4 regions of the Streptomyces sp. NPDC101237 genome follow, and region 4 is predicted to be linked to each of the others. Evidence: riboswitches for the same ligand, from Rfam matches in the RefSeq annotation. Region 4 holds a riboswitch; each other region holds the start of a gene.
What was found. Region 4 has a riboswitch for cyclic di-AMP ahead of ACIRQ9_RS22460 (C40 family peptidase). Riboswitches for the same ligand answer to the same signal wherever they lie in the genome.
Positions count from the first base shown of each region.

Region 1 (7,006 bases), on a different contig from region 4:
GGCGGCCATCGAGCAGATCGAGGCGCGGGGGGTGGCGGCGGTGCGGATCGCCGACGTCGCCTCGGCCCTCGGCGTGAGCAACGCACTGGTGCTGTACCACTTCTCGACGAAGGAGAAACTGGTCGCCGCGGCCTTCGCCTACGCCGCCGAGGACGACCTGGCCCATCTGCGCAAGCTGCTGGGCCGCCGCACGTCGGCGTCGCGCCGGCTGCGGGCGGCGGTGCGCTGGTACGCGCCGACCGGGCAGGCCAAGGGCTGGCGGCTGTGGATCGAGGGCTGGGCGGTGGCGCTGCGCGAACCCGCCCTGCGGGACGTCGCCAAGCGGCTGGACCAGCAGTGGAAGGCGGCCATCGCCGAGGTCGTCGCCGAGGGCGTGGCCACCGGCGAGTTCCGGTGTCCCGATCCGGCGGCCGCGGCGCTGCGTCTGACCGCCCTGCTCGACGGGCTCGCCGTCCAGCTCACCTCCTACCCGGGCGCCCTGTCTCGGGCGCGGGCGCAGGAGTGGGTCGACGAGGCGCTGGCGCGCGAAGTGGGGCTGGAGCAGGACGCATGAGGGGCGGCCCGCGCGCGGGCCGCCCCTCGTCCGCTTCCGTGCCGTCAGGCCACGGAGGCGATCCGCATCCTGATGTCGTCCGGGGACAGCGCCCCCTTGGCGGTCACGTGGTCGCCCGAGGACTCGCCGCGCAGCCGCCGGCCGATCCACGGCACCAGGTACTCACGGGCCCACTGCACGTCGTCGCGGCGGATCTCCAGGGTGCCGCGGGGCGGCAGCAGCGGCCACGGCTGGTCCGGGTCGGCCGGCACCTCGAGGCCGAGCGCCTGACCGGCCCGCAGCGCCACCCGGGTGTGCCCCTCGGGAGACAGGTGCAGCCGGTCGCCGTCCCAGGCCCGCCGGTCCTGCACGGTCTTCAGGGACCACAGGTCGAGCACCGGGCAGCCGTACCGGTCGGCGACGGCGCGGACATGGCCGTTGTAGGTGGCGATCTTGCCGCGCAGATGCTTGAGGACCGGCACGCCCCGGGTGTCGAAGCCGGTGGTCACCAGGACCGTCCCGACGGCCTCGGTGAGCCGGGCCACGGCCCGCTCGAACCGCTCGGCCACCTCGTCGGGGTCGGTGCCGGGGCGGATGATGTCGTTGCCGCCCGCGCTGAAGGAGACCAGGTCCGGGGCGAGTTCGACGGCTCGCGGCAGTTGGTCCGCCACGATCTGGTCGAGCAGTTTCCCGCGCACCGCGAGGTTGGTGTAGTCGAAGTCGCCCTCGGGCCGCCGGTCCGACAGCAGGACCGCGAACCGGTCCGCCCAGCCGACGAAGGCCCCGTCGGGGCCGGGGTCGCCGACGCCCTCGGTGAAGCTGTCCCCCACCGCCACGTACGACCCGATCACTGATGCCTTGTCACTCTTCGAATCGTCTGCCACGTCGGACCATGATTCACCTCGGGCTGTGACCTACGCGACCGTAATAAGGGGTTGACTGCCGGTGATATAAGACACTTGTAAATAGTCGGCCAATCCAGGAATAAGCCCCTGATCAGGCGCGTTGACGCGTCGATCGCCCGAAGGCCGGACCCGGGGATCGGGGTCCGGCCTTCGGAGTGCGTGGCGCACGGGAGGTGTCGACGGGTCAGCCGACGGTCACGCCCTTCGAGCGGAGGTAGCCGACCGGGTCGAGGTCGGAACCGTAGTCCGGGGTGGTCCGTATCTCGAAGTGCAGGTGCGGGCCGGTGACGTTGCCGGTGGCGCCGGAGAGGCCGATCCGCTGACCGGCGGTCACGGTCTGGCCGGGCGAGACGGAGAGCGCCGAGAGGTGGCCGTACTGCGCGTAGTAGCCGTCGGCGAGCCTGATGACGACCTGGTTGCCGTAGGCGCCGCCCCAGCCGGCCGTCACGACCGTGCCCTCGCCGACGGCCTTGACCGGGGTGCCGGTCGGGACGACGAAGTCGACACCGGTGTGGTAGCCGCTGGACCACATGCTGCCGGCGACGTGGTAGCGGGTGCCGAGGGTGCCGCCGGTCACCGGGAGGGTGAAGCCGGAGACGGCCGTCGTCGACGCGTCCGAGGAGGCCGCCGGGTCCGAGGACGGCGCCGAGGGGGCGTGGGACCGCGAGGGCGCCGGCGTCTCGGGCCGGGAGTCCCGGTCAGGGCGGTCGGCCGCGGCGTGCCGGCCGCCGAGCGCGAGCTCGAGACCGGGGTGGATCAGCGAGGGGTCGCCGCCGACCGCCTGCCGGTTGTCGGCGTAGAGCCGCTGCCAGCCGCCGGGCACGTCGTGCTCGGAGGCGATCTTCGAGAGGCAGTCGCCGGACACCACGGTGTAGACGCGGTGCGTGGAATTCCCGGTGCCTGAATTACGGTCGGCGGCTTTCCGCGCGACCGTCTTCGCGACGGTCGGAATCGACTGCGTGGCCTTTTCGGAAACGGTCTGCGTGGTGGCCGCGTGGGCGCCGGTGGCCCCCATGAGCGGCAGGGCCAGCGCGGCGCCGCCGGTTCCGGCGACGGCCATCGAGCGCGTGAGGCGCTGGGACTTGGGACGGCGGTGCTTACCCTTCGCGGGCATGACACATTCCTCTCCGGCGCCTGCGAGGTGAGCTGTCGGGTTCGGGCTGGAGCTGCCCGGCCACGCGGGAAGACGTGGCTACACCCCTAGCCGTCCCGGGAACCGGAACAGGCGGTCATACCTGGTGGGTCCCCCGCTCCTGCCGGGCACGGGTGAGTGTGTGTGGGGACTCCGGTCGGCGGCAGGATTCGGCGTTCCGTCCGGATGCGTGGTGAACGTAAGCGAGCAGGACGCACACGAACAAGAGCCCGGTTCCGTCCGTCCTGGTTTCACGTGATCCGTTACGGGAATTCCCGGTCACTCTCCGTGAATTCCCGTCCCGCCCCGACCGTCAATCACCCGGAAAGGCACCGGAATTACGTGAGCATGACGCGCGACGGACGGTCACGGATATGACGCTCCTCACGCACGTCCCACCACGTCCGCTTATTCCAGAACTAGTCGGAATGAAAACACTACTTCGGACATATGGCTCAGATGCGACGGAGCCGGACAACCGTCGCATCCAGGTCGCCGCGCAGTTCCGTGCGCAACCCGTGGTGCAACAGCACGGCCCCGCGGAGTATTTCGCCCGTGTCCCGGTCTTCGTACGACGCCTCCGGGTCGAGCCCCTGGAGCCGCAGGGCGGGCATCGGCTCGCCGTAGCTCTGGGCCTGGAGCCAGGCGAGCACCACGGTCTCGTCGCCGAGGGTGTACTGCACCGCGCTGAGCCCGCCGGCCGGCGGCCGCAGCCGGAACTGGTCGCCGCGCTGCACCAGGGGCCGGATGTCCTTGTAGAGCTCCACCCAGCGGGCCGCCTCCGCCAGCTCCTCCTCGGTCCACCGCGAGAGGTCGCCGCCGACACCGAGAGCGCCCGCCATGGAGCTGACGAAGCGGAAGCGCAGGCTGCTGACCCGGCCGTTGAGCTGGTGGTTCGGACTGTCGGTCACCCAGGCGGACATGACCCGGGCCGGATGGATCTGGCTGAAGCCGTGCTGGATGGCGAGCCGGTCCAGCGGGTCGGTGTTGTCGGAGGTCCACACCTCGTCGGTGCGGCTCATGATGCCGAGGTCGATCCGGCCGCCGCCGCCGGAGCAGGACTCGATGGCGACGTCCGGGTGGGCCGCCCGGATCCGGTCGATCAGGGCGTACAGCCCGCGGACGTGGTCGACCCACAGCCGCTGCGGGTACGGCTCGCCGGGCCAGCCCGCGTCCGTGAAGCAGCGGTTGAAGTCCCATTTCACGTAGTCGATCGGAGCGCTGGACAGCAGGGTGTCCAGCTGCTCCCACAGGTATTCCCGCACGTCCTCGCGGGCGAGGTTGAGGACGAGCTGGTTGCGGAGTTCCGTCCGCCTGCGCCCCTGCTGGAACTGCACCCAGTCGGCGTGGGCGCGGTACAGGTCGCTGTCCGCGTTGACCATCTCGGGCTCGACCCAGATGCCGAACTGCATGCCGAGGGCGTGCACGTGGTCGCCGAGCGGCTTGAGGCCCTCGGGGAAGCGGTCCGGGTTGGGCGTCCAGTCGCCGAGGCCCGCGCGGTCGCTGGTACGGGCGCCGAACCAGCCGTCGTCGACCACGAACAGTTCGACACCGATCGCGGCGGCCCGCCGGGCGAGGGTGGCCTGCTGCTCCTCGGAGATGTCGAAGGTGGTGGCCTCCCAGGAGTTGAACAGCACCGGCCGGTCCCGGCCGGCGTCCGGGATGACGTACGCCCGCTGGTAGGCGTGCCAGGCACGGCTGGCGCCGCCGAAGCCGCCGTCGCTCCACAGGCCCGCGAAGACCGGGCTGGTGTAGGACTCGCCCTCGGCCAGCATCAGAAGGCCCGAGTCGTCGTAGCCGGCGCCGCCGGTGATCTGCACGCGGGCGTCGGGGAGTTGGGCGACGGCGATCCGCCAGGAGCCGGACCAGCCGAGCGCGCAGCCCCAGACCTCGCCGCGCTCCTCGGTGGCGTCGGTGTCGAGGGCGACCCAGGGCAGGTGCTGGTGGCTGGTGTGGCCGCGGCGGCTGCCGATCACCTTCTCGCCGTAGGTGAGCGGGGCGCGGGTGAGGCGGGACTCGGCGGCCCAGCGGCCGTGCAGCTGGGAGAGGCGCCAGCCCTCGCGGTCCGGGAGCGTCCAGGCGGCCGGGTCGGCCCGCAGCAGCTCCAGGGGCGCGTGCGCCCGGTTGTCGACGGTCACCCAGCGTTCGACGACGTCGCCGCGCATCCGGTAGTGCAGGGTGAGGAGGATCCCCGCGTCGTTGAACCGCAGGCGCAGTCCGTCACCGTCCGCGCCGTCGTCGGTCTCGTACGACTCGAAGACCCACTCGGTGCCGCGGCGCTCCTCGGTGCGCACGGACAGGGCGGGGCGGACGAACCGCGGGCCGCCCTCGACGGGGTACTCCTCGCGGCCGTCCAGCGGGGACTCGAAGGCCCAGTAGGCGGGCAGCGCCCGGGTGCTGAGCTGCTCGGCGTCGGCGAGCCGGATCCTCGGGCCCCAGTGCAGGTGGAGCAGCTCGTCGTCCTCCGTGAGATGCAGCGCGTAGCTGCTGCCGGGGCCCGACAGGAGCCAGGTACGACCGTTATCGGCGATGTCCACCACGAGAAACCTCACACAGGTGCCAACAGATCCGCTCAAGCACCAACATCATCAAGGGCGTGGGGCCCTGGAGGCAACGGCTGTGGACAACTCATTGCCCGTGGAAACCGATGTCGTATGGTCGATCCAGTGCCCGCCGGCGAGCAGCGCCGACGGGACCGGCCGGGAGGAGCCCCCGTGACGCAGCAGGTCCCGTCGACCGAGCCCGAGCTGGCCGGGGTCCGCAACTTCCGCGACGTGGGCGGCCTGCCGACCGTGGACGGGCGCCGGGTCCGGCACGGCGTGCTGTTCCGCAGCGGGCACCTGGCGCACGCCACGGAACAGGACACGGAGTTCCTGGCCTCCCTCGGCCTGCACACGATCTTCGACTTCCGCAACGCGGCCGACCAGAAGCTGGAGGGCCCGGACGTCGAGCTGCCCGGCGTCCGGAACCTGAACCTGCCGCTGACCGACCCGGCACACGGCGCCGAGTTCTGGACGATGGTCCGCGAGGGCGACACCGAGCAGCTGCGCGGACTCCTCGGCGACGGCAAGGCCGCCCACCGGATGGTCACCTCGTACCGCACGATCGTCAGGGACCGCACCGCGGAGCACTCGCGCGTGCTGCACGACCTCGCCGAGGACAGCGTCCCGGCGCTGATGCACTGCGCGGCCGGCAAGGACCGGGCCGGCGTCTCGATAGCCGTGACCCTCCTCGCGCTCGGCGTGGAGCGGGACGCGATCCTCGCCGACTACCTGGAGTCCAACGCCAAGCACCGCCGCTACAAGGTGCGGCGCAGCGGCGGCGGGGACAGCGCCTACGGCCCCGAGGTGATGGAGCTGCTGAGCCCGCTCTTCGACGCCCGGGCGGAGTACCTGACGGCGGCCTTCGAGAGCATCGAGGAGACGTGGGGCGACGTCGACACCTACCTGGAGCAGGGCCTCGGAGTCACCCCGCGCACCCGCGAGCGGCTGCGCGCACGCCTCCTCGACTGAGGCCGGGCCGTCACGGGAGCGCTCAGCCCTTGCCGCCCACGGCGAACAGCAGGTAGAGGAAGGCGGCGAAGACGTGGCCGACGGCGATGTAGATGATGAGCCGGACCCACAGGGCCCGGGGGAACTTCTCCTCGATGTTGCTCACGGCAGCTCTCCAGTGATCGGCCCCAGGCACAGCGCGGCCAGGGGACTCTGCAGCAGGGTGTGGACGAACAGGAGCTCGACGCCGTCGTGGTCCTCGGCGGCGAGCCGGTGCGGGGTGAGCGAGTCGAAATGGGCGCTGTCGCCCGCGGCGAGGACGTGGGTGGTGTCACCGAGGCGCAGCCGGAGCCGGCCGCTCAGGACGTACAGCCACTCCTCGCCGGGGTGCACCCGCACGATGTCGCCCTGGGATCCGTGGGGCACCCGGACGCGCAGCGACTGCATGCCGCGGCCGGAAGCCCCGGCCTGCCAGTACGTCCAGCCGCCGGCCCGGGTCGGTTCCATGTCGCCGGCGCGCACGATCGCGTGCTGGTCGGCGACGCTCTCTCCCAGCAGTTCCGATACCGTCGTACCGTAGACACGAGCGAGTGCGAGCAGCATCGGCAGCGACGGCTGGCGCTGCCCGGTCTCCAGCCGGGAGAGATGCGCGGCCGACAGTCCGGCGTCGCGTGCCGCGGCCTCCAGGGTGAGGCCGGCGCGACGGCGCAGGGACCGCAGCTGCGGAGCGACGGCGGGCAGATCCTCGACCGGACCGCCCGCCCGCCCGTTCTCGGAGGCGTTCATGCCTCTATTCAGCCGCACATTTGCCTGTGCGGCAATTTTCTTGCCTCAGAGACAAAAAGCTAGCGGTTGGCGACCGCCTGCCTGACGAGGGTCTTGCCGAAGTCCCACATCAGGCCGCCGCCGCTGTGGGCGTCGTCCATGACGTCCGTGAAGGCGGCCA
Region 1 covers NZ_JBIWNY010000048.1:3,889-10,894, reverse strand. Annotated here, with positions in the region: gene ACIRQ9_RS38925 (TetR/AcrR family transcriptional regulator) at 1-553, shown strand, start outside; gene ACIRQ9_RS38920 (SGNH/GDSL hydrolase family protein) at 598-1,383, opposite strand; gene ACIRQ9_RS38915 (peptidoglycan DD-metalloendopeptidase family protein) at 1,622-2,551, opposite strand; cyclic di-AMP (ydaO/yuaA leader) riboswitch at 2,554-2,716, opposite strand; gene ACIRQ9_RS38910 (alpha-galactosidase) at 3,025-5,109, opposite strand; gene ACIRQ9_RS38905 (tyrosine-protein phosphatase) at 5,284-6,081, shown strand; gene ACIRQ9_RS38900 (DUF6126 family protein) at 6,104-6,226, opposite strand; gene ACIRQ9_RS38895 (helix-turn-helix domain-containing protein) at 6,223-6,846, opposite strand; gene ACIRQ9_RS38890 (aspartate aminotransferase family protein) at 6,906-7,006, opposite strand, start outside.
Region 1: it holds a riboswitch for cyclic di-AMP, as region 4 does, so the genes downstream of both, ACIRQ9_RS38915 (peptidoglycan DD-metalloendopeptidase family protein) here and ACIRQ9_RS22460 (C40 family peptidase) in region 4, are expected to answer to the same signal.

Region 2 (7,006 bases), on a different contig from region 4:
TGCGAGCCGGGGTGCGCCGGGTGGTGACGGCGTGGCGCGAACCGGACACCTTCGTCGAGGCGGCCGACGGGACGGGAGCGCTGCGCGAGGCGGGGGTGGCGGTGCTGGTGCTCGGCGCCTACGAGGAGCTGGCGAAGGCCCCGAACGGCCACCTGCTGGGCTGACCGCGTTCGACCGATGTGACTTCGCCTCTCCCGATGGCGTATGCTGGTTTCAACGACGCGGGGTGGAGCAGCTCGGTAGCTCGCTGGGCTCATAACCCAGAGGTCGCAGGTTCAAATCCTGTCCCCGCTACTGAAGGCCCAGGGCCGGAATCCAGAACACGGATTCCGGCCCTGAGTCGTGTCCGGCGCGGCCCGGCGTGCACCGGCACGTGTCCGTCGTCACATCTCTCCGTGCTCATCCACCCGGCGCACACCGCTCGCCCCCGTCCGCTCGCAACCGCAAATCTGGACGGACACACAAGGGGATCCCCGAACAGAGGAGAGTCAGGCCGTGGGCTTCGAAGAGGCGCGGGAGGACGGGTCCGTGACCGTCCGCACCCTGGCCCGCCTGCTGCCCGCTCTGCTGATCGTCGCCGGTGTCCTCTACGACGTGCTCACCCCGGTCGCGTACACGGCCGTCCCCTTCTTCACGGCCGCCCCGCTGGTCGCCGCCCCGCTCTCCTCCCTGCGCACCACGGTCCTGACCGGCCTGGCCTCCTTCCTCGCCGTCTACGGCGTGCACGCGCGCTTCGGTCTCGTGCCCGACGCGGACGCCGTCACCGAGCTGACCACCGTGGCCACCGTCTCCGCCCTCGCCGCCGGCATCAACCGGGTCGTGCGCCTCGGCGACCAGCGGCTGGCCTCCGCCCGCGAGGTCGCCGAGGCCGCCCAGCGCGCGGTGCTGCCCGAGCCCGCCGAGCGGATCGGCGGCTTCGAGATCGCCGCCCGTTACGAGGCGGCCCAGGAGGGCACCCTCGTCGGCGGGGACCTGTACGCCGTCCAGGACACCCCGTACGGGGTACGGCTGGTCGTCGGCGACGTCCGCGGCAAGGGCATGGGCGCGGTCGCCGCCGTCGCGGTGGTGCTCGGCGCGTTCCGGGAGGCCGCCGAGCAGGAGGCCTCGCTGGAGGCGGTGGCGGGCCGGCTGGAGCGGGCGCTGGCCCGGGAGTGCGTCCGGCGCGGCGGAGTCGACACCTTCGAGGGGTTCACCACCGCCGTGCTCGCCGAACTCCCGCACGGCGAGGGCAGGGTCCGGGTCGTCAACCGGGGCCATCCGCCACCGCTGCTGCTGCACGCCGACGGCACGGTGCGCCCGGTCGAGGTGTCCGAGGCCGCGCTGCCGCTGGGGATGGGCGAGCTGGGCGCCTGGCCGGACCGGGCCGCCGAGCGGCCGTTCCCGAGCGGGACCGCGTTGCTGCTGCACACCGACGGCCTCTCCGAGGCCCGGGACGCGCACGGCCGGTTCTTCGACCCGGAGCGGCGCCTGGCCGGCCGGGCCGGCACCGCCCCGGGAGCGCTGCTGGCCCGTCTCGCGGCCGAGGTGCGCCGGCACACCGGCGGCCGGACGGCGGACGACATGGCGCTGCTGGTGGTGCGGCGCGCCTGAGCGTCCGTCCAGGGGAAGGTCACCCTCGGTGTGCGGACGGCAGCCCTCCGCATCACGCCCGGGTCACCATCAAAACGCTGTGACTCCCGTGCCGCACCGACCGCGCGGCCAACTCGACCGTTTTTGGCCGTTCGTGACAGGTAAGTCCTCGCTTCGAAAGCTTAATGATCAAGGAGAACGGCTTGGAATCTGCCAGCCGCGTCTATTAACGTTCGATAACGCAGCGCGGTCGTCCCAGCCGTCACCCGCGACGGCTCCGTGCGCACGCGCCGAATCCCGCAAGGGAACCGGGGAACCACCTCATTGGGGTGAATCGCTCGTATGTCGCCGGGTACGAAACGGTCGGTATACGCGCGTAGGAGACCTTCCCGCTCCGAACCCGTCAGCTAACCCGGTAGGCAGCGGAAGGAAAGGAGTGCGCCCGCGTGGCGTCCAACCGGCCTGCTCCGACAGCCCCGTTCGTGCCCAGTCAGCGTCAGCCCGAGGCTTACGGCTACGGCGCCGGGCGCACCGACGAGGGCCCCTGGGAGGAGTGGAACCCCACCGAGGAGTCCCTCGCCCCGGTACGCGGCCGGCACCGCGTCGCCAAGCAGCGCGGCGGCGGACTCGCCCGCAGCTCCACGGTCCTCGGCGTCGGTGTCATCGCCGCCGTCGGCGCGGGCGGCATGGCCAGCGCCAACACCGGCAAGCCGCCGGTCTCCCTCTCGCTGCCGGACCTGCCGTCCTCCGTCGACTCCCTGCTCGGCGACGGCACCGGCCACCAGGCCACCCAGGCCACCCAGACCGCGCTGAGCCGCGTCACCACGGCGACCGCCACCGACGCGGACTCCTCCTCCGACGCCGGTGAGGCACTGCGCAGCCGGATCATCGCGCAGGCCGAGCAGCAGCAGACCCAGATCGACGTCCGGGCCACCGCCAAGGCCGTGGCCGCCGCCGACAAGGCGGTCTCCGACGCCGAGTCCAAGGCGGAGAAGGCCGCGGCCACCCAGGCCGCCGACGCCAAGCAGAAGGCGCAGGCCGCCGAGAAGGCGCAGGCCGAGCAGAAGCGGCTCGCCGCGCTGGCCAAGCAGTACACGCTGCCGGTCGTCTCGTACACGATCACCGGCACCTTCGGCCAGGCCGGCTCCATGTGGGCCTCCGGCTACCACACCGGCCTCGACTTCGCCGCTCCCACCGGCACCCTGATCAAGGCCGTGCACAGCGGCACCGTCACGGAGGCCGGCTGGGCCGGCTCCTACGGCTACCGCACGATCCTCACCCTCGACGACGGCACCGAGCTGTGGTTCTGCCACCAGTCCTCGATCGGCGTCAAGGTCGGCCAGAAGGTCGCCACCGGCGACGTCATCGGCCGGGTCGGCGCCACCGGCAACGTCACCGGCCCGCACCTCCACCTGGAGGTCCACCCCGGCGGACAGGCCACCGGCATCGACCCGATGACGTGGCTGCGCGGCAAGGGCCTCACCCCCTGACGGACCCCACCGAACCCCGGCGGCCCCGACGACAACCCCCCGACGTCAGGGCTGCCGGTCCGGTGTGCCCGGAGTCCGCCGGGGCCTTCCGCTTTTACGAGAACTTCGCGTGGCGGCGGCATCGGTCCGCAGGCGGCCGGTGTTGAACTGGGACATGACTCCTTCTTCCGCTTCTTCCGCCTCCGGTTCCCTTCGCAAGCTCGGCTCCTCCGACCTGGAGGTCTTCCCGCTCTGCCTGGGCGGCAACGTCTTCGGCTGGACCGCCGACGAGGCCGCCTCCTTCGCCGTCCTCGACGCGTACACCGCGGCGGGCGGCAACTTCGTGGACACCGCCGACGCGTACACGGCCTGGATCGAGGGCCACCAGGGCGGTGAGTCCGAGACCGTCATCGGCAAGTGGATCGCGGCGCGCGGCAACCGCGCCGACGTCGTCATCGCGACGAAGGTCAGCCAGCACCCCGACTACCCCGGCCTGTCCGCCGCCAACATCAAGGCCGCCGCGGACGCGTCCCTGCGCCGCCTGGGCACCGACTACATCGACCTGTACTACACGCACTTCGACCAGCCCGAGATCCCGGTCGAGGAGATCATCGGCGCCCTGGACGAGCTGGTGCGGGCCGGCAAGGTCCGGCACATCGCCGCCTCCAACATCACCGCCGAACGGCTCCAGGAGTCGCTGGACTTCTCCGACCGCGAGGGCCTCGCCCGGTACGTCGCCCTCCAGCCCCACTACAACCTGGTCTCCCGCGACACCTACGAGGGCCCGCTGCAGGAGCTGGCCTCCCGCACGGGCCTGGCGGCGGTTCCCTACTTCGGCCTCGCCGCGGGCTTCCTCACCGGCAAGTACCGCCCCGGCGCGACGGTGGACAGCGCCCGCGCGGGCCGCGCCGCCCAGTACCTGGAGAGCGAGCGGGGCCGGCGGGTCCTGGCCGCCCTCGACGAGATCGCCGAGGCGCACTCCGCCCCGATCCCCACGGTCGCCCTGGCGTGGCTCGCGGCCCAGCCCACCGTCACCGCCCCGATCGCCTCGGCCCGCTCGCTGGAGCAGCTGCCCGCCCTGCTGGCCGTCGCGGACCTGGAGCTGACGGAGCAGGAACTGGACCGGCTCACGGCCGCCTCCGCGTGACGCGCTGGCTGTATTTGGCCACGAGCGTTGTCAGCTAGCCGCTGTACGGGTTGTGGGGCACGTACGGCGCCGGGGCCGCGTACCAGCCGGGCGCGCCCCAGGCCGGGGGCGGCTGGCCCCCGTACCCCGGCCAGCCGCTCGGGGCCGCGGCGCGGGCCGCGTAGTCCAGGGCGGGGCGTACCAGCTCGCGCCGGTCCCACAGCCGCGTGAGCAGGTCCCGCTCCCGCACCGTGAAGTCGGCGTCCGCCCGCCCCCGCCGCCCCCGGCGGCGCAGCAGGGCGAGTGTCGTCGCGTCCGCCTCGTACGCGGCGACCGCCCGGCCCGCCGGCTTGCCGAAGTGGTAGGCGGCGTACTCCCGGGCCATCTGCCGCGCCCGCATCGAGCCCAGGACGAACGGCTCGGCCGGCCCCAGCCAGCCCGCGTACACGTACGCGGGCAGCTCCTCCCGTACGGTCCGCAGCTCCCGCTGGCGCGTCCAGACCGCGAGCCAGGTCAGCAGCCCGAACACCGGCACCATGAACATGCCGTACACGGCGAAGAACCCGTACTGCCCGAACGACGAGGACCCGTTCCACAGCGCGTGCATGCTCATCGCGAGCAGCAGTCCGGTCACCGGCGCGAGCGCCCGCCGCGCCCGCTGCCGTTCCCCGCAGAGCGCGGCGACGCCGAAGCCGATGCCGGTGAGGACGGTGAACAGGGGATGCGCGAACGGGGACATGACGATGCGGACGAAGAACGTCGCGGCGGTGACGGAGGCGATGCCGGAGTCGCCGGCGAGCCGGTCGGCGCCGAACGCCGTACCGAGATAGAGGATGTTCTCGGTGAACGCGAACCCGGTGGCGGTGATCCCGGCTATCACCACACCGTCGACGATCCCGGTGAAGTCGCGTCTGCGGAACAGGAAGACCATCAGCACGGCCGCGGCCTTGGCGGACTCCTCGACGATCGGCGCTATCACCGTCGCCCCGAGCGTGTCCGCGCTGCTCGGGTCCGTCGTCGCCGTCGCTATCCAGCGCGTCGCGAAACTGTTGGCGACGATCGCTATCAGCGCGGCCGCGCACGCTCCCCAGGCGAACGCGAACAGCAGGTTCCGCCAGGGTCCCGGCTGAACCCGGTCCAGCCAGCGGAACGCGCTCATCAGCAGCGGCACCGGCAGCACCGCGAGACCGAGCCCGACCAGGAAACCCTCCGTGCCGGTCTGCTCACGGACCAGCGCGAGGATGACCAGGCCGGAGACGGCGAGCAGGCCGCCCAGCGCGCCGTAGCGGACCCAGCGCCGCTGCCACCAGCGAGGATGCCGCAGTCCTCGACCGGCGGAGTGCGGCGGGTACGACGGATACGGCGGGTACGGCGGCGGAAAGGTGGCCACGGCATCGACCCTAACGAGGTGACTCCTGTCGGTGCTGTTCGCCCTGCTGCACCGGATGCTGTACGCGACGGAAAAGCAGATCGTTCACCACGTGACCCTTGTCCAGGCCCTGCCCCTCGAAACGGGTCAGCGGCCGGTATCCGGGACGTGCCGCGAAACCGCCCCCGGCCTGGGTGTTCTCGAACGCCGGGTGCGCGTCGAGGACGTCGAGCATCTGTTCGGCGTACGGCTCCCAGTCCGTCGCGCAGTGCACGACGGCCCCGGGCCTGAGCCGGGTGGCGGCGAGGTCGAGGAACTCGGGCTGGATCAGCCGCCGCTTGTGGTGCCGCTTCTTGGGCCAGGGGTCCGGGAAGTACACCCGCAGCCCGTCCAGCGACTCGGGCGGGAGCATCTCCCGCAGCAGGATGATCGCGTCCCCGTTGGCGACCCGGACGTGGGTCAGCCCGTTCTGTTCGGCGAGGTTGAGCAGGTTCCCCTGCCCCGGCGTGTGCACGTCGACGGCGAGGATGTTGGTGTCCGGGTCTTCGGCGGCCATCTGCGCGGTCGCCTCGCCCATGCCGAAGCCGATCTCCAGGACGACGGGGTTGCCGTTCCCGAACAGCGCGCCGAGATCGATGACGTGCTGCCCGTCGATGTCCAGCCCCCATGTGGGCCACAGCCGCTGCAGGGCGTCGGCCTGTCCGGCGGTCACCCGGCTGCGCCGTGGCTGGAAACTGCGGATCCGCCGCTCGAAGTGGGAGCCGGCCGGATCGGCGCTGGGCCCGTCGGGGAACCGCGGCTCTCCCTTGGGCCGGGTGGGCCGCACCGGCACACCGGGAACGTACGGAGAGTCCGCGCCGGGGACGGTCTCGGCGGGCCTGGGGGCTTCTGGGGCATTGAGCGAGTCAGACACAGTGCCCTCGATTTTACGGCCCGTGCGGAACCCCTCGACAGCGTCAGGCCCGGCCACCGCGGTCCTCACACCGAGTCCAGCATCTCCAGCGCCCGGCGCGCCACCTCCCGCCCGATGGGCAGCGAGGCCGTCGCCGCGGGCGAGGGCGCGTTCAGCACGTGGACCGTCCGCGGGCCCTCCTTGATCAGGAAGTCGTCGACCAGCGAGCCGTCCCGCAGCACGGCCTGTGCCCGCACCCCGGCCGCCGCCGGCACCAGGTCCGCCTCCGTCACCGCCGGCAGCAGCCGTCGTACGGCCGCCGTGAACGCCCGCTTCGAGACCGACCTGCGCAGCTCGCCGCCCCCGTACCGCCAGTGCCGCCTGGCCAGCGCCCACGACCCCGGCCAGGCCAGCGTCCCGGCGACCTCCCGGGGGCGGACGACGCCCCAGCCGTACCCCTCCCGGGCCAGCGCCGGCACCGCGTTGGGGCCGATGTGCACGCCCCCGTCGATGCCCCGGGTGAGGTGCACCCCGAGGAACGGGAACGCCGGATCGGGCACCGGATACACCAGCCCCCGCAC
Region 2 covers NZ_JBIWNY010000001.1:108,169-115,174, reverse strand. Annotated here, with positions in the region: gene ACIRQ9_RS00505 (dihydrofolate reductase family protein) at 1-164, shown strand, start outside; tRNA gene ACIRQ9_RS00500 (tRNA-Met) at 221-294, shown strand; gene ACIRQ9_RS00495 (PP2C family protein-serine/threonine phosphatase) at 496-1,590, shown strand; cyclic di-AMP (ydaO/yuaA leader) riboswitch at 1,848-2,008, shown strand; gene ACIRQ9_RS00490 (M23 family metallopeptidase) at 2,016-3,059, shown strand; gene ACIRQ9_RS00485 (aldo/keto reductase) at 3,214-4,185, shown strand; gene ACIRQ9_RS00480 (PrsW family intramembrane metalloprotease) at 4,220-5,554, opposite strand; gene trmB (tRNA (guanosine(46)-N7)-methyltransferase TrmB) at 5,565-6,446, opposite strand; gene lhgO (L-2-hydroxyglutarate oxidase) at 6,512-7,006, opposite strand, start outside.
Region 2: it holds a riboswitch for cyclic di-AMP, as region 4 does, so the genes downstream of both, ACIRQ9_RS00490 (M23 family metallopeptidase) here and ACIRQ9_RS22460 (C40 family peptidase) in region 4, are expected to answer to the same signal.

Region 3 (7,006 bases), on a different contig from region 4:
TCGGCTCCCTCGATTCGTCGTGCCGCTCCGGGCGGGGAACTCCTGACGCCCTTGTTACCCCGCGTTCGCCGCCTTCACCAGCGCGGCCTTGTCCACGGCACCGACGTAGACCTTGCCGTCGTCCGTCATCAGGGCGTTGATCAGGCGGGTGGAGAAGACGGTGCCCTTGCCGAACTTGCCGGAGACCGGGTCGCCGAGCGAGCCGAGGAAGCCGCCGAGGTCACCGCCCGCGGAGGCGGAGCCGCTGGGCAGGCCGCCCTTGTCGCCGGTGTCGACGACGGCTATCGCGTTCCAGCCCTTGCCGAGGACGTCGAAGCCGTTCTTGCCGGGCGCCTCGGGAGTGGCGTGGCCGCCGGGGGTCCTGGTGATCTTGTCGCCCTTGTCGCCCTTCTCGGCCCTGCCCGCCTTGTCGGGACTGTCGCCCTCGGTGACCTTGGCACCCTTGGGCGGGGTGAAGTCGAAGGTGGAGGCGGCCGGCTTCGCGAAGCTGACCTGGGTGTACCCGGCGTCGATCACGGCCGCGCCGCCGCTCGACGGGGTGAGCGTGAACTTCAGCGGGGTGCCGGTCCTGGCGTCCACCGCGATGCTGATCGCGCCGACCGTCGTGCCGGACTGCTTGGGCTTGACGACCAGCCGGTAGGCGTCGCGGCCCGCGACCTGGGCGGTGCCGTCGACCTTCACCGAGGTGGTGTCGTCGACCGACTTGAGGAGCTGGTCGGCGAAGTCCTTCGGGGTGGCCGGGGCGTCGTGGCGCTCGCCCTTGCCGGAGGCCGCGGCGGTGGAGTGGTAGACCTCGTTGGACTTGCTGTCGTAGCCCCACACGTTCGTGCCGTTGTGGATGAGGCTGTACTCGGCGCCGCTCTCCAGCACCGACACCTTCTGCCGGTCGGGGCCGTCGGCGGCCACCCGCAGGGTGTGCGTGCCGGAGGCCAGCTCGGTGAGCTTGGCCGACGGGTCGGCCGAGGAGCCGCCGCCGCCCTGCGTGGCGCCGGACAGCAGGCCGTTCTCCAGGCCGCCGAGGTCGGGCAGGCCGAGGTCGGTGCTGATCTTCACCGTGCCGGACAGCTGCTGCACGTCCGACTTGGCGATCTTGTTGATGAGTTCCTGAGCGGTGATCTTCGGCAGGTCGGGGTCGCCGGAGTCGGCGAGTGCCGGAACCAGGCCGATCGTGGCCGCGGCCACGCCCATGACCGCGACCGGGACGACGTATCGCGTGGCCTTGCGCCGCCGCTCGGCGCGCAGCTCGTCGTCGGCCTGCGCGGCCCCCGTGCTGTCCTCGGTTTCGTACGGTGCCATGTGTGCCTTACCTCCGTCGTCGGCGGCGGCTGTGCTCGCACGTGTCCCACCCTGAGCCGCCATTCTCACCCGAATCGGTGAGCGGTGGTGATTTCCGTGGTGTCCATCTCACCAAATCCGGGCCGCTCAAGCGTCAGACCCGGGAGCCAACTCCGTGTACGACTGCGGTATGACACAAGAGCGGAGGCGCCTGCCCCGACCCGTAGGGGTCGCACGGCACAGGCGCCTCCGGTCACGTTCCGTGACCCGCCGGCCGCGCGGGTCCTCCGGGATGCACGACCTGTGTCACACAAGAAGGGCCGGAGCTAGCCCGCGCGGTGCACGACCGCGTCGCACAGCTCCAGGAGCGCGGCCTTCGCGTCGCACTCCAGCAGCGGCGCCAGGGCGGCCCTGGCCTCCTCCGCGTACCTGACCGTGTCCCGGCGTGCCTGCTCCAGCGCCGGATGCGCCCGCAGGGCGGCCAGGGCCTCCGCATGCCGCGCGTCGTCCGTGAGGTCGGAGTCCAGCAGCTCGCACAGCGCCAGGTCCTCGGCCAGCCCCAGCCGGGCCGCCCGCTCCCGCAGCCGCAGCACCGGCAGCGTGGGGACGCCCTCGCGGAGATCGGTCCCCGGGGTCTTGCCGGACTCGTGGGAATCGGAGGCGATGTCCAGGACGTCGTCGGCGAGCTGGAAGGCGACGCCGAGGCGTTCGCCGTACTGGGTGAGGACGTCCACGACCGTCTCGTCGGCGCCGGACATCATCGCGCCGAAGCGACAGGAGACCGCCACCAGCGAGCCGGTCTTGCCGCCGAGCACGTCGAGGTAGTGGTCGACCGGGTCGCGTCCGTCGGAGGGCCCGGCGGTCTCCAGGATCTGGCCCGTCACCAGCCGTTCGAACGCGAGGGCCTGGACCCGCACCGCCTCGGGTCCGAGGTCCGCGAGGATCTGCGAGGCGCGGGCGAAGAGGAAGTCGCCGGTCAGGACGGCGACCGAGTTGCCCCAGCGGGTGTTGGCGCTGTCGACGCCGCGCCGCACGGCCGCCTCGTCCATGACGTCGTCGTGGTAGAGCGTGGCGAGGTGGGTCAGCTCGACGACCACCGCCGACGGCACGACGCCGGGCGCGTACGGGTCGCCGAACTGCGCGGCCAGCATCACCAGCAGGGGCCGGAACCGCTTCCCGCCGGCCCGCACCAGATGCTGCGCGGCCTCCGTGATGAACGGGACCTCACTCTTGGTGGCTTCTAGCAAGCCCTCCTCGACAGCCGTCAATCCGGCCTGGACATCGGCTTCCAGAGCCTGGTCCCGCACGCTCAGCCCGAACGGCCCGACGGTCACGAGGGGTCTCCTGTCTGCTGGTGTCCACTGGCGCTTACACGGTTTGTCGATAGGTCGCTGCCATCACTCAAGTCAGCGTATCCGGTCAGGTTTCGATCACCGAGGGCGCCCACCGTTACACCCCGGGCGCTATCGGATCACGACCGGTATGTTTTTGATCAGCCGATACGACCTGACATCTCATGACTTAACAGGAAGTACCGGATCTTGTCGCGAACCGGAGGCACGCGGTGCCCCGGACCGGAGGTACCCCTGCCGCCGCTCGTCGATGCCGGCAGACCCCACTGCGCGGCCTCTCATTCCGAATAAGAACAATTCGGACAATTCTCGGAATTACCTGTGACGCCCGCCACTCCACCCGCCTCCATCGGGGCAATGCCTACAAATCGCGGCGTCCCGCTATTCCGTCGACACCCGGAAAAGCTCATGCAATGAATCCCTATTGTCCGATTCGCCGCAATTGCCTCTTCGTGAAGTGAGTCACGTGGCCCTGGGTGCCACACATGCGGTGAGGTGACCCTTTCTTCCCTTGCGCCGCACGGGAGTTGAGGCTTGGCAACCGCAAAGGATCAAGTACCCCATAATACTCAGATCAAGGTCAATAGAGGTTTTGTGGGCATCAGGCGCTTGTTTCGGACATGTGCTCTCGCATACGTTCCGGCTCACCGGGCGGACGCCGAATCCTGCCGCCGCCCGTCGTGACCCATTGACGAGTTCATTCGCACGGCAGGAGCGGGGGAACCAGGTAAGCCGCCGGACCGGGCGACGGACGTCATCGAAGAACGTCGTACCGGAACGGCTAGGGGTGAAGTCGCTCCGCCTCAGGGCGGTGCGGCCGGGCACTCCCCGGGCCCGAACCCGACAGCTCACCTCGCAGGCGACGGAGAGGAACGTCACCATGTCCGTTGTCGCCCAGCACCGCCGTACCCGCCGCAACTCCGTCCTTCGCAGGCTCACCGTCGCGGCGACCGGCGCGGCCGTTCTCGCCCTTCCGCTCATCGGGGCGAGCGCCGCCTCCGCCGCCACGTCCACCGCCACGACGGCTTCGTCGGCCTCCACGACGCTCGCCGGGTACCCGAACAACCTCGACGGCTGGATCCGCGAGTCCCTCGCGATCATGGCCGAAAAGAAGATCCCGGGCACCTACGACGGCATCTACCGCAACGTGATGCGCGAGTCCTCGGGCAACCCGAGTGCCATCAACCTCTGGGACTCCAACGCCGCCAAGGGCATCCCGTCCAAGGGCCTGCTCCAGGTGATCGACCCGACGTTCAAGACCTACCACGTGGACGGCACGTCGTTCGACGTCTACGACCCGGTCGCGAACATCACCGCCGCCTGCAACTACGCCGCCGCGCGGTACGGCTCGATCGACAACGTGCACGGCGCGTACTGACCGGCGCGTACTGACCGCCGCCGTCAGCCGAAAAGTCGTTCGAGGACGACGGCCACGCCGTCGTCCTCGTTCGACGAGGTGATCTCGTCGGCCACCGTCTTGAGTTCGGGATGGGCGTCGGCCATCGCCACCCCGTGGGCCGCCCAGTCGAACATCGGGACGTCGTTGGGCATGTCCCCGAAGGCGACCGCCCGCTCCGGGCTCAGCCCGAGCCGGTCGGCGGCCAGCGCGAGGCCGGTCGCCTTGGTCACCCCGCACGGCTGCAGCTCGACCGTCCCCGGTCCCGACATGGTGACCGTCGCCAGCGACCCGACCACCGCGCGGGCGGTCGCCGCCAGTTCGTCGTCGGACAGGGTGTGGTGGCGCAGCAGCACCTTGCTGATGGGCGCGCACCACAGGTCGTCGCGCCGGCCGACCCGCAGCGCGGGCAGCGCGGGGTGGGGCATCCGGTAGCCCGGCTCGATGAGCGTGAGCCCGTCCACGCCGTCCTGGTCGACCGCCGCGTAGACCTGACCGACCTCGGCCTCGATCTTGCCCAGGGCGGTCTCCGCCAGGTCCCGGTCCAGGGTCACCGACCAGAGCAGCCGGTGCGCGCCGGCGTCGTACACCTGGGCGCCCTGGCCGCAGACCGCGAGTCCGGTGCAGCCCAGGTCCGCCAGGAGAGCGCGCACTCTCGGCGCGGGGCGGCCGGTCACCACGAGATGCCGGGCCCCGGCCCGGGCCGCCCGCGCGAGCGCGGCGAGCGACCGTTCCGACACGCTGTCGTCGGCGCGCAGCAGCGTGCCGTCCAGGTCGGTGGCGATCAGTGAGTACGGCGTGGGTGCGACCATGATCAGAGAATACGGACAGCACGCCCGGCAGACTCACCGTGCGTCTCGGCCCCAAGTGGCGCCCGCGGTCACGGTGATGGGGCGTCCCGGGCAGGGCGCGTGAGGTCCGCGGCGGGACACGGGCGGTGGCCGGCCGGGAACGGCGTCCGCGGCCGGTCGGACGGTCCGGCGGCTAAGGCGCGGACGCGCCGGACCCGCGGCGGTTGGTGCGCCACAGTTCGTACAGGTGCTTCGCGCCCGGTCGCACGAGGCGGGCGAGCATCGTGACGAACGGCAGCGGATCGTCGCCGGCGAGCCAGGCCAGCTCGGTCCCGCTCGGCCGGCCGGGCGCGTGCGGTGTCGTGTAGCCGCTGCGCCGGTAGGCGAGGAGGGCGGGCAGGTCGATGTTCTCCACCACGTACCGGTGCCCGGCCCGTTGTTCCCCCTCCGGGACCCGGCGCCCGGTGAGATCCAGGTGCATCGCGCGGACCACGTCCACCCCCGACTCGCTCTCGAAGAGCCGGAACTGGGCGCCCATCCGCGGGTTGAAGTCGAGCAGTTTGTACCGCCCGTCGCGGCGGTCGAAGCGCAGGTCGAGGTCGACGACGCCGCTGAAGCCGATCTGTTTGACGAAACGCGCGGCGAGGTCGGCGAGTTCCGGGTTGTCGACGACGTACGCGTTGGCCGTCATGCCCGCGTGCGGCGGCCACGACCGCACCTTGACGCCGGTGAACAGGGCGAGCGGGTTGGAATCGGCGTCGGCGTAGCCGTGCACGATCCAGTCCTCGGCGTCCTCTCTCGGCAGGTACTCCTGGAGGATGACACCCGGACGGGTGCCCCAGTCACGGGCGAGAGCGAGCAGTCCCTCACGCGTGGCGATCTTCGTCGTGCCGTTGACGGCGGGCCTGCTGCGCCGGACGAAGGCCTCGCGGTTCTTCGCGACGATCGGGAAGCGGGCCTTCTCGGCGAAGTCGGCGATGTCGTCGTACGACTGCGGGAAGGCGGCCGCGGGGCTGGGGACGCCGTGCTCCACGCACAGTTCGTGCAGCCCCTGCTTGCTGGCGAGCCGGCGCGGCAGCGCGGGGTCCACGCGCGGGAAGAGGAAGCGGTCTGCGAGCGCGTCCTGGTGCTCGGCGATCAGGACGGCTGCCTCCTCGTCGGTGGGGATCAGCACGGCCGGACGGCCTATGCGGCGGCCGATGCGGAGCAGTCCCTCGACCAGGTGGTCCGGTTCCTCGGCGCCGGTCGTCGGCCACACGAACGCCCGTGCGAGATAACGGGAGGAGGCCGCCGGCGTGTAGGCGTCCTCCGTGATCGCGTACATGGGAACGCCCATGCGCCCCAGACTGCGGATCGCGCCGACCCCGCCGTGATGCAGCGGATAGTCGCCGAACTTGACGATCAGGCCCGGTACGTCGCGATCCGCGTCGAGCGGCATGCTGACGGCACTCCCGGCCACGGGTCCCCCCACGTGTTCCCCCTACGGACCGGACCCACCCCGTCCGTGTCCCCCAAAGGACGCTAAGCCGGAATTGAACCCTCCGACAAGGCTTATCCGGACATTGCGAACTCTTTAGACACTGCCGCGACAGCCGACTCACCCGTAACGTGTGGCGCGACCACATGGAATGCCGCGCGACGTCGGAACGGCGTCACCACACAGTCGGCCAGGCGCGGCACGGATGAGAGCGAGGCAGCCACCCCCATGCCCCCCTTGCCCCCTTTCGAGGTCCCCGAGGGTGACCCCTTCGGCCCGCACAATCTTCCGTACGGCGTGTTCTCGACCTCCGAGAGCACGGAACGGAGGGTCGGCGTCCGCCTCGGAGACCACGTCCTGGATGCCGGTGCCGCGGCTCTCGCGCTCGGCTCCCCCTACGCCACGCTGCTGGCCCGTCCGACCCTCAACCCGCTGCTGGCCGCGGGCCGCACCACCTGGTCGGACGTCCGGCGCGCCCTGACCGCATGGGTGACCGTGCCCGCCCACCGCGAGGTGCTCGAACCGCTCTTCCACCCGCTGCCGGCGGTGACCCTGCACCTCCCCTTCGAGGTCGCCGACTACGTCGACTTCTACGCCTCGGAGAACCACGCCCGTAACGCCGGCCGCATCTTCCGCCCCGACGCCGCCGATCCGCTCACCCCCAACTGGAAGCATCTGCCGATCGGTTACCACGGCCGCGCGGGCACGGTCGTGG
Region 3 covers NZ_JBIWNY010000002.1:169,546-176,551, reverse strand. Annotated here, with positions in the region: gene ACIRQ9_RS03725 (ABC transporter ATP-binding protein) at 1-1, opposite strand, end outside; gene ACIRQ9_RS03720 (outer membrane lipoprotein carrier protein LolA) at 55-1,296, opposite strand; gene ACIRQ9_RS03715 (polyprenyl synthetase family protein) at 1,602-2,609, opposite strand; cyclic di-AMP (ydaO/yuaA leader) riboswitch at 3,307-3,502, shown strand; gene ACIRQ9_RS03710 (transglycosylase SLT domain-containing protein) at 3,508-4,005, shown strand; gene ACIRQ9_RS03705 (HAD family hydrolase) at 4,029-4,835, opposite strand; gene ACIRQ9_RS03700 (ATP-grasp domain-containing protein) at 5,008-6,252, opposite strand; gene fahA (fumarylacetoacetase) at 6,529-7,006, shown strand, end outside.
Region 3: it holds a riboswitch for cyclic di-AMP, as region 4 does, so the genes downstream of both, ACIRQ9_RS03710 (transglycosylase SLT domain-containing protein) here and ACIRQ9_RS22460 (C40 family peptidase) in region 4, are expected to answer to the same signal.

Region 4 (7,006 bases):
GAGGAGGGGTACGTCATGACCCGACCGTCCGCCCGCCACGTCCTGCCCGAGTTCACCGAACGCACCGGCGCCGGGCAGCGCACCCTGGACCCGTACGCCAAGCTGCTGGAGGAACGGATCGTCCTCCTCGGCACGCCCGTCGACGAGATCTCGGCCAACGACGTGGCGGCGCAGTTCATGTACCTGGAACACGCGGCCCCGGACCGGGACATCTCGCTGTACATCAACTCTCCCGGCGGCTCGTTCAGCGCGATGACCGCGATCTACGACACCCTCCGGTACGTCACCTGCGACGTGGAGACGATCTGCCTGGGACAGGCCGGGGCCTCCGCCGCGGTGCTGCTCGCGGCCGGCACCCCGGGCAAGCGGTTGGCGCTGCCGGGCGCGCGCGTCGTGCTCCAGCAGCCGTCGCTGCCGGAGCCGGTGCAGGGCCGGCCGAGTGATCTCGTCATCCAGGCGGCGGAGTTGGAGCGGACGCGCGCGCTCCTGGAGGAGATGCTCGTCCGGCACACCGGAAGGACACCGGACCGGGTGCGCCGGGATCTGGAGCGGGATCTGGTACTGGACGCCCAGGAGGCGCTGGCGTACGGGCTGGTGGACCGGATCGTGCCGGGCCGCAGGCGCTCGCCCGGCCAGGACGCGGGGTGAGCGGGCGATGCTGCCGCCCGAGCTGCCGCCGCTGCCCGCGCTGACCCGCGCCGAGGGCGAGCTGATCGACCGTTACCTGGCCGTGGTCGACCTGCTGGGCCGTATCAACCCGGCGCAGAACGAGGACACCTACCGCGGGCTGCGCGCCGCGCAGGCGCTGGTGCGCGCGGCGGCCGAGCTGCGCGACGCCCTCGCCCTGATGCACCGGCGGGGCGAGACGGAGCTCCATGGGGACACGCTCGCACGGGCCCTGCGGGTGCTCGACGGCGAGCGCCGGACCGCGCGCGTCGCACTCCCGCCCGACTGCGTACGGTGAGACCCGCCGTCGTCCGGTGCGACGCGTCCACCCGCCGGTGGGGCCGGAGTTGAAACGACCCAGTGGGGTTACGGCTGTTCGGCCGAGTGTGGCGTGGTTTTACCTGACCGCCGAGCCCGCTCAAGATGCGCGCACTCAGGGGCACGCGGAGGGCTTCGGCGCAGGTCCGGGGCTACGTACGGCAGTTGGCTGCTATTCGAACACACCCCTGTCCACCCGAACGGGTGGGTGGTGAGTAACCCCACAAATCCCCGATTCCGTTGGGATTTTCGGACACGCGTAAGTGAAGATCCCTGTCTGACGACAAGCCCCCGCCACAGCGGCGGGGCGATCCGTGCGGACGCCGAGTCCTGCCGCCGCCCGGATGACCGGTCGACGGAAGTGGATCGGCAGGAGTGGAGGACCCGAGCACGACGGGTCGCCGGCACGGTCGCACCATCGACCGGGCCGCGCAGCCCTAGGGGTGAAGCCGTGGCGACACGGCCGGGCAACTTCGCCAGCCCGAATCCGACAGGTCATCCTTCACAGGCGGCTGACGAAGGGTTGCGCATGACTGCGCTCAATCGTGTCCCGTCGCTGATGGCGCGGGCCGGCACGGCCTCGGCGCTCACCATTGCCGCCGTGGGCGGCTCCATCGTGATCCCGGGCGTCGCTGCGGACGCCTCGGCCGCCACGATAGCGACCAGGGCTCTTCAGGTCGCGGCCTCGAAGAAGGGCTCGCCCTACAGCTGGGGTGCCACCGGACCGAACCGGTTCGACTGCTCAGGGCTGACGCTGTACTCGTTCAAGAAGGCGGGCAAGAAGCTCCCGCGAACGGCGGCCCAGCAGTACAACAAGACCCGTCACGTCTCGGCCGGCAGCCGCAGGGCCGGAGACCTGGTCTTCTTCCATTCGGGTTCCAGCGTGTACCACGTCGGCATCTACGCCGGGAAGGGACGGATCTGGCACGCCCCGAAGACCGGGGACGTGGTGAAGCTGCAGAAGATCTGGACGCGCAGCGTCTGGTACGGCCGGGTCAGCTGAACCGGGCGGCGGCCGGCCGGCGGGAACTCGGGGCTACGGTTCCTGTTGGCCGGCCGCGGTGACCGTACCGGCCGGGACCGCCCAGGGCAGCTCGATGAAGACGGTCTTGCCGCCTTCCCGGGTGGGGCGCACCCGGAGCTTGCCGCCGCACTCCGCGGTGAGCCAGCGGATGATCACCATGCCGCGCCCGTTGTCCTGCTGGACCGCGGCCGGGAGTCTCTTCGGGAACCGCGGGTGGCTGTCGGTGACGCCGATGCGCAGGTGTTCGTCCCGGTCGAGGACGAGGTCCACCGTGAAGGTCGGGGACTGCCCGAGGGTGTGCTGGACCGCGTTGGTGGCCAGTTCGGAGACGATGAGGCGGATGGTGTCCGCGGTCTCCGTACCCGGCGGCAGACCCCACTCCGCGAGAGTGCCCAGCGCGTAGGAGCGGGCCACGGACACCGAGGCGGGATCGCTCGGCAGAGTGATGGATGCTTCCAGGTGGTCTGCCATGGCGACGTCGTCCCTTTCCCACGGGACCGTGGTCCGACACGGTGCGGATGGTTCGAGTACGGTCCCGGACTGGTGCTTCTTCGCCAGACTGCCATTGCCAGGACGGTCAGGGGAGCGATCCACCAAGATATGCATATATCTGTCGCTCGATGCGGTGAACTCTGCGACCCCAGAGCGTATTCGGGCGGTCTGGAAGGAGTAGGGAGTAGCCCATGCAGAACGGTCCCGCGGTGCGCCGCCGGAAACTGGGCGCCGAGTTGCGCTCGCTGCGCACCGGTGCCGGCCTCACGAGCGGCGAGGCCGCCCGTCTGGTGGGCTGGCACCAGTCGAAAGTGAGCCGGATCGAGACCGGCGCCAGCGGTGTGAAACCGGCCGATGTGCGGTTACTCCTGGACGCCTACGGCGTGGTCGAGGGGCAACTGCGCGAGTTACTGCTGGTGTTGGCGGGGTCGGAGGACACTGCGGGGCGGCACCACTGGTGGCATGCCTATCGCGGCGTACTGCCGCCCACCTACCGGGATTTCATCAGTCTGGAGTCACAGGCCGGCGCGATGCGCACGCTGGAGACCTCGGTCGTGCCGGGGCTGCTGCAGACCCCCGAGTACGCGCGCGCCGTGACCAGGGCGGCCGTGGACGGGCTCGACGACGAGGCGCTGGACGCCCTCGTGGAAGTGCGGCTGGCCAGGCAGGACGTGCTGCGCAACCGTCCGCCGCTGGAGCTGAGCGCGGTCCTCGACGAGGCGGTGCTGCGCCGGGAGGTCGGCGGCCCGGGCGTGATGGCGCGGCAGCTGGAACGGCTGCTGGAGGCGGCCCGGTTGCCCCAGGTACGGCTGCAGGTGCTGCCATTCTCGGCCGGAGCCCATGTCGGCATCACCGGGCCTTTCGTAATCTTCTCATTTCCGAGCACTTCTGATCTGGATGTTGTTGTTCTCGACCAGTTGACGAGTAGCCTCTACCTCGAACGGAAAGAAGACCTCCAGACCTACACGGAGGCCTTCAACACCCTTCAGATCCACGCCCTTTCGCCCGAGGACTCGTTGGATTACATCGCCGGGATAGGTGACGGCGCGTAAGGAGGCACCATGAATGCACTGCCTCGGAACGTACCTTCAAGTACTGATCTGCACGGACTGCGGTGGCTGCGCAGCAGCTACAGCACCGGAGCGAACAACTGCGTGGAGACGGCACGGCCGCACTCCGGTCGGCTGACCGGACTGCTCGCCGTGCGCGACTCCAAGGACCCGGCAGGACCCGCGCTGCTCTTCTCCCCCGGGAGCTGGGCGGGTTTCGTGTCGGCGCTCACCTGCTGATCGGTACGTGACCGACTCCGTATCCGCATTCGGTCAGGACCCGGCCGTGTCACGCCGACTCATGGTCGTGTCTCACCGATCACCTGTACAGCGCGTTCGATCTCGGCCCCGGAGAGGTCCGCACGGGCGGTCAGCCTGAGCCGCGACACGCCGTCCGGCACGGACGGCGGGCGGAAACAGCCCACGGCCAGGCCTGCCGCACGGCAGGCGGCCGCCCACCGCACGGCCCCCTCCGGGGACGGGGCCCGCACGGAGACCACCGCGGCGTCCGGACGCACCGCTTCCAGACCCGCGGCGGTCAGCCGTGCGTGCAGTTCGGCGGCGACGGCACGGGCCCGCTCCGCGCGTTCGGGCTCCCGGCGCAGCAACCGCAGCGCCGCCAGCGCCGCGCCCGCCGCGGCCGGTGCAAGACCGGTGTCGAAGATGAAGGTCCGGGCCGCGTTCACCAGGTGGTCGACGACCCGTGCCGGGCCGAGCACGGCCCCGCCCTGGCTGCCGAGCGACTTGGACAGGGTCACCGTGACCACCACGTCGTCGGCGCCGGCGAGCCCGGCCGCCTGCGGCGCGCCCCGCCCGCCGTCCCCGAGCACGCCCAGCCCGTGCGCGTCGTCCACGAGCAGCCCGGCACCGCGTTCCCGGCACGCCTCGGCCAGCGCGGCCAGCGGCGCCGCGTCGCCGTCCACCGAGAACACCGTGTCGCAGACGACGACCGCGGGCCCCTCGTGCGTCCCGAGCGCCTTGCGGACGGCGTCCGGGGCCGCGTGCCCGACGACCTGGGTGGTACCCCGGGCCAGCCGGCAACCGTCGATCAGGGAGGCGTGGTTGAGGGCATCGGAGACGATCAGGGAGCCGTGCGGGCCGAGGGTGGTGACGGCGGCGAGGTTGGCGGCGTAGCCGGAGGAGAAGACCAGGGCCGCCTCGAACCCGCAGAAATCGGCCAGCTCGCGCTCCAGCTCGGTGTGGAGTTCGGTGGTGCCGGTGACCAGCCGGGAGCCGGTGGAGCCGCCGCCCCAGGTCCGGGCCGCGACCGCCGCGCCCTCGGTCACCTCGGGGTGGTGGGCGAGGCCCAGGTAGTCGTTGCTCGCCAGGTCCAGCAGCGGGGAGTCGGCGGGGCGGGGGCGCAGGGTCCGAACCAGTCCGGCGCGGCGGCGCAGTTCCGCCTGTTCGTCGATCCAGCCGAACGCCATGGCTCCTCCGGTGATTTTGTGGGCAGTGAACAGACCCTAGCGGGACCATCAGCCACCACTGTGTGGCAATACCCACAGCCGGTTATGTCCAGCAGGGAAATCGTCCAGGTCAGAGGCTGTATCACGCCCTTCGTAAGGGATCGTGATCGTCCCTCACGCGGACCGGCCGCACGCCCAGGCGGCGCCCCGCGAGTCAGCGGCTGCTGCGGCGCGACCGCACGAGGCACGCCGCGGAGCGTGCTGGACACCAGCAAGGCACCGGTGGCGTTCGACAGCGACGAATACGGCAACGCCCGCAGGGGCCGCGTCCACGCCAAGTACCGGGGCCCCAACTGGGGAACCGGAATCGGCGGGGTCGCGATCACCATCGTGGCGAACAAGCGCTGGACCTAACGGATCGGCTCCTACGGCTCGGTGACCTACGCCCTCGCGGCAGCGGTCCTCGGCATCCTGGCCGTCGTCTTCCCGCCCGCCGCGCCCGTACTCGGCGTACTGGCAGCACTGATCACCATCATCGGGGCCGGCATCCGTTTCGTCGCCCAGAACGCGTCCGCACGCGGACAATCAGCGAACTACGAGCGCGAGTTCCGCGTGCGTCCGCCGTTCGCTCGAGATCTGGTCGTGCGCCTCGCGGTCCCCTACGGCCGCACGGTGGGGGATGCCGAGAGCTCCAAGAACAAGCCCGCACCCCGTCACGCACGGCGCTTGGGTGATCAGCCTACTCGGGGGTGTTGTAGGAATCCTCCATACTGATCCACTGGCCTGTGCGTGTCGCACACGGCTCTCGCCAAACGGGCGACGGGATCCGGATTCGGGTCTCTGACCTGGTCTTCCATGCTCTCTGTGGACCCTGTGTACGGGGGTGGTCCTGTTGCATATCCCACACGTCGAACTGACAGGGTTGTGCAAACTCTCCTTGGCCAGGAGCGGCCCCGTAGTACAGGATCGGCTCTCATGGACCTGCTGAACACGCTGGTGGACAAGGGGCTTCGGCGCGAGCTGCCGACCCGCGAGGAAGCACTCGCCGTACTGGCGACCTCCGACGACGACGTGCTCGATGTGGTGGCCGCGGCCGGCAAGGTGCGCCGGCACTGGTTCGGCCGGCGCGTGAAACTCAACTACCTGGTCAACCTCAAGTCCGGTCTGTGTCCTGAGGACTGCTCCTACTGCTCGCAGCGCCTCGGGTCCTCGACCGGGATCCTCAAGTACAGCTGGCTCAAGCCCGACGAGGCCTCCAAGGCGGCCGCCGCCGGCCTGGCCGGCGGCGCCAAGCGGGTCTGCCTGGTGGCGAGCGGACGCGGCCCGACGGACCGGGACGTCGACCGGGTCGCCGGCACCATCAAGGCCATCAAGGAGCAGAACGAAGGCGTCGAGGTGTGCGCCTGCCTCGGGCTGCTCTCCGACGGCCAGGCCGAGCGGCTGCGCGCGGCGGGCGCGGACGCCTACAACCACAACCTCAACACGTCCGAGGGGACGTACGGGGACATCACGACCACGCACACGTACGCCGATCGGGTGGACACGGTCACCAAGGCGCACGCGGCCGGTCTGTCGGCCTGCTCCGGTCTGATCGCCGGTATGGGTGAAACCGACGAGGACCTGGTGGACGTGGTCTTCTCGCTGCGCGAGCTGGACCCGGACTCGGTGCCGGTCAATTTCCTGATCCCGGTCGAGGGCACCCCGCTGGCCAAGGAGTGGAACCTCACCCCCCAGCGCTGTCTGCGGATCCTGGCGATGGTGCGGTTCGTCTGCCCGGACGTCGAGGTGCGGATCGCGGGCGGCCGAGAGGTCCACCTGCGCACCATGCAGCCGCTGGCGCTGAACCTGGCCAACTCGATCTTCCTCGGCGACTACCTCACCACCGAGGGGCAGGCCGGTCAGGCGGACCTGGAGATGATCGCGGACGCCGGGTTCGTGGTCGAGGGCGCCGACGAGGTGACGCTGCCGCAGCACCGGGCCGACGTCGCGGCCGGAGGCTGCGGGTCGCACGCGGAGGCCGGCTGCGGGTCGCACGGGGAGGCCGGCTGCGG
Region 4 covers NZ_JBIWNY010000014.1:110,549-117,554, reverse strand. Annotated here, with positions in the region: gene ACIRQ9_RS22470 (ATP-dependent Clp protease proteolytic subunit) at 16-648, shown strand; gene ACIRQ9_RS22465 (hypothetical protein) at 656-964, shown strand; cyclic di-AMP (ydaO/yuaA leader) riboswitch at 1,296-1,510, shown strand; gene ACIRQ9_RS22460 (C40 family peptidase) at 1,514-1,987, shown strand; gene ACIRQ9_RS22455 (ATP-binding protein) at 2,021-2,479, opposite strand; gene ACIRQ9_RS22450 (helix-turn-helix domain-containing protein) at 2,692-3,552, shown strand; gene ACIRQ9_RS22445 (DUF397 domain-containing protein) at 3,562-3,789, shown strand; gene ACIRQ9_RS22440 (8-amino-7-oxononanoate synthase) at 3,849-4,976, opposite strand; gene ACIRQ9_RS22435 (hypothetical protein) at 5,214-5,369, shown strand; gene ACIRQ9_RS22430 (hypothetical protein) at 5,391-5,729, shown strand; gene bioB (biotin synthase BioB) at 5,931-7,006, shown strand, end outside.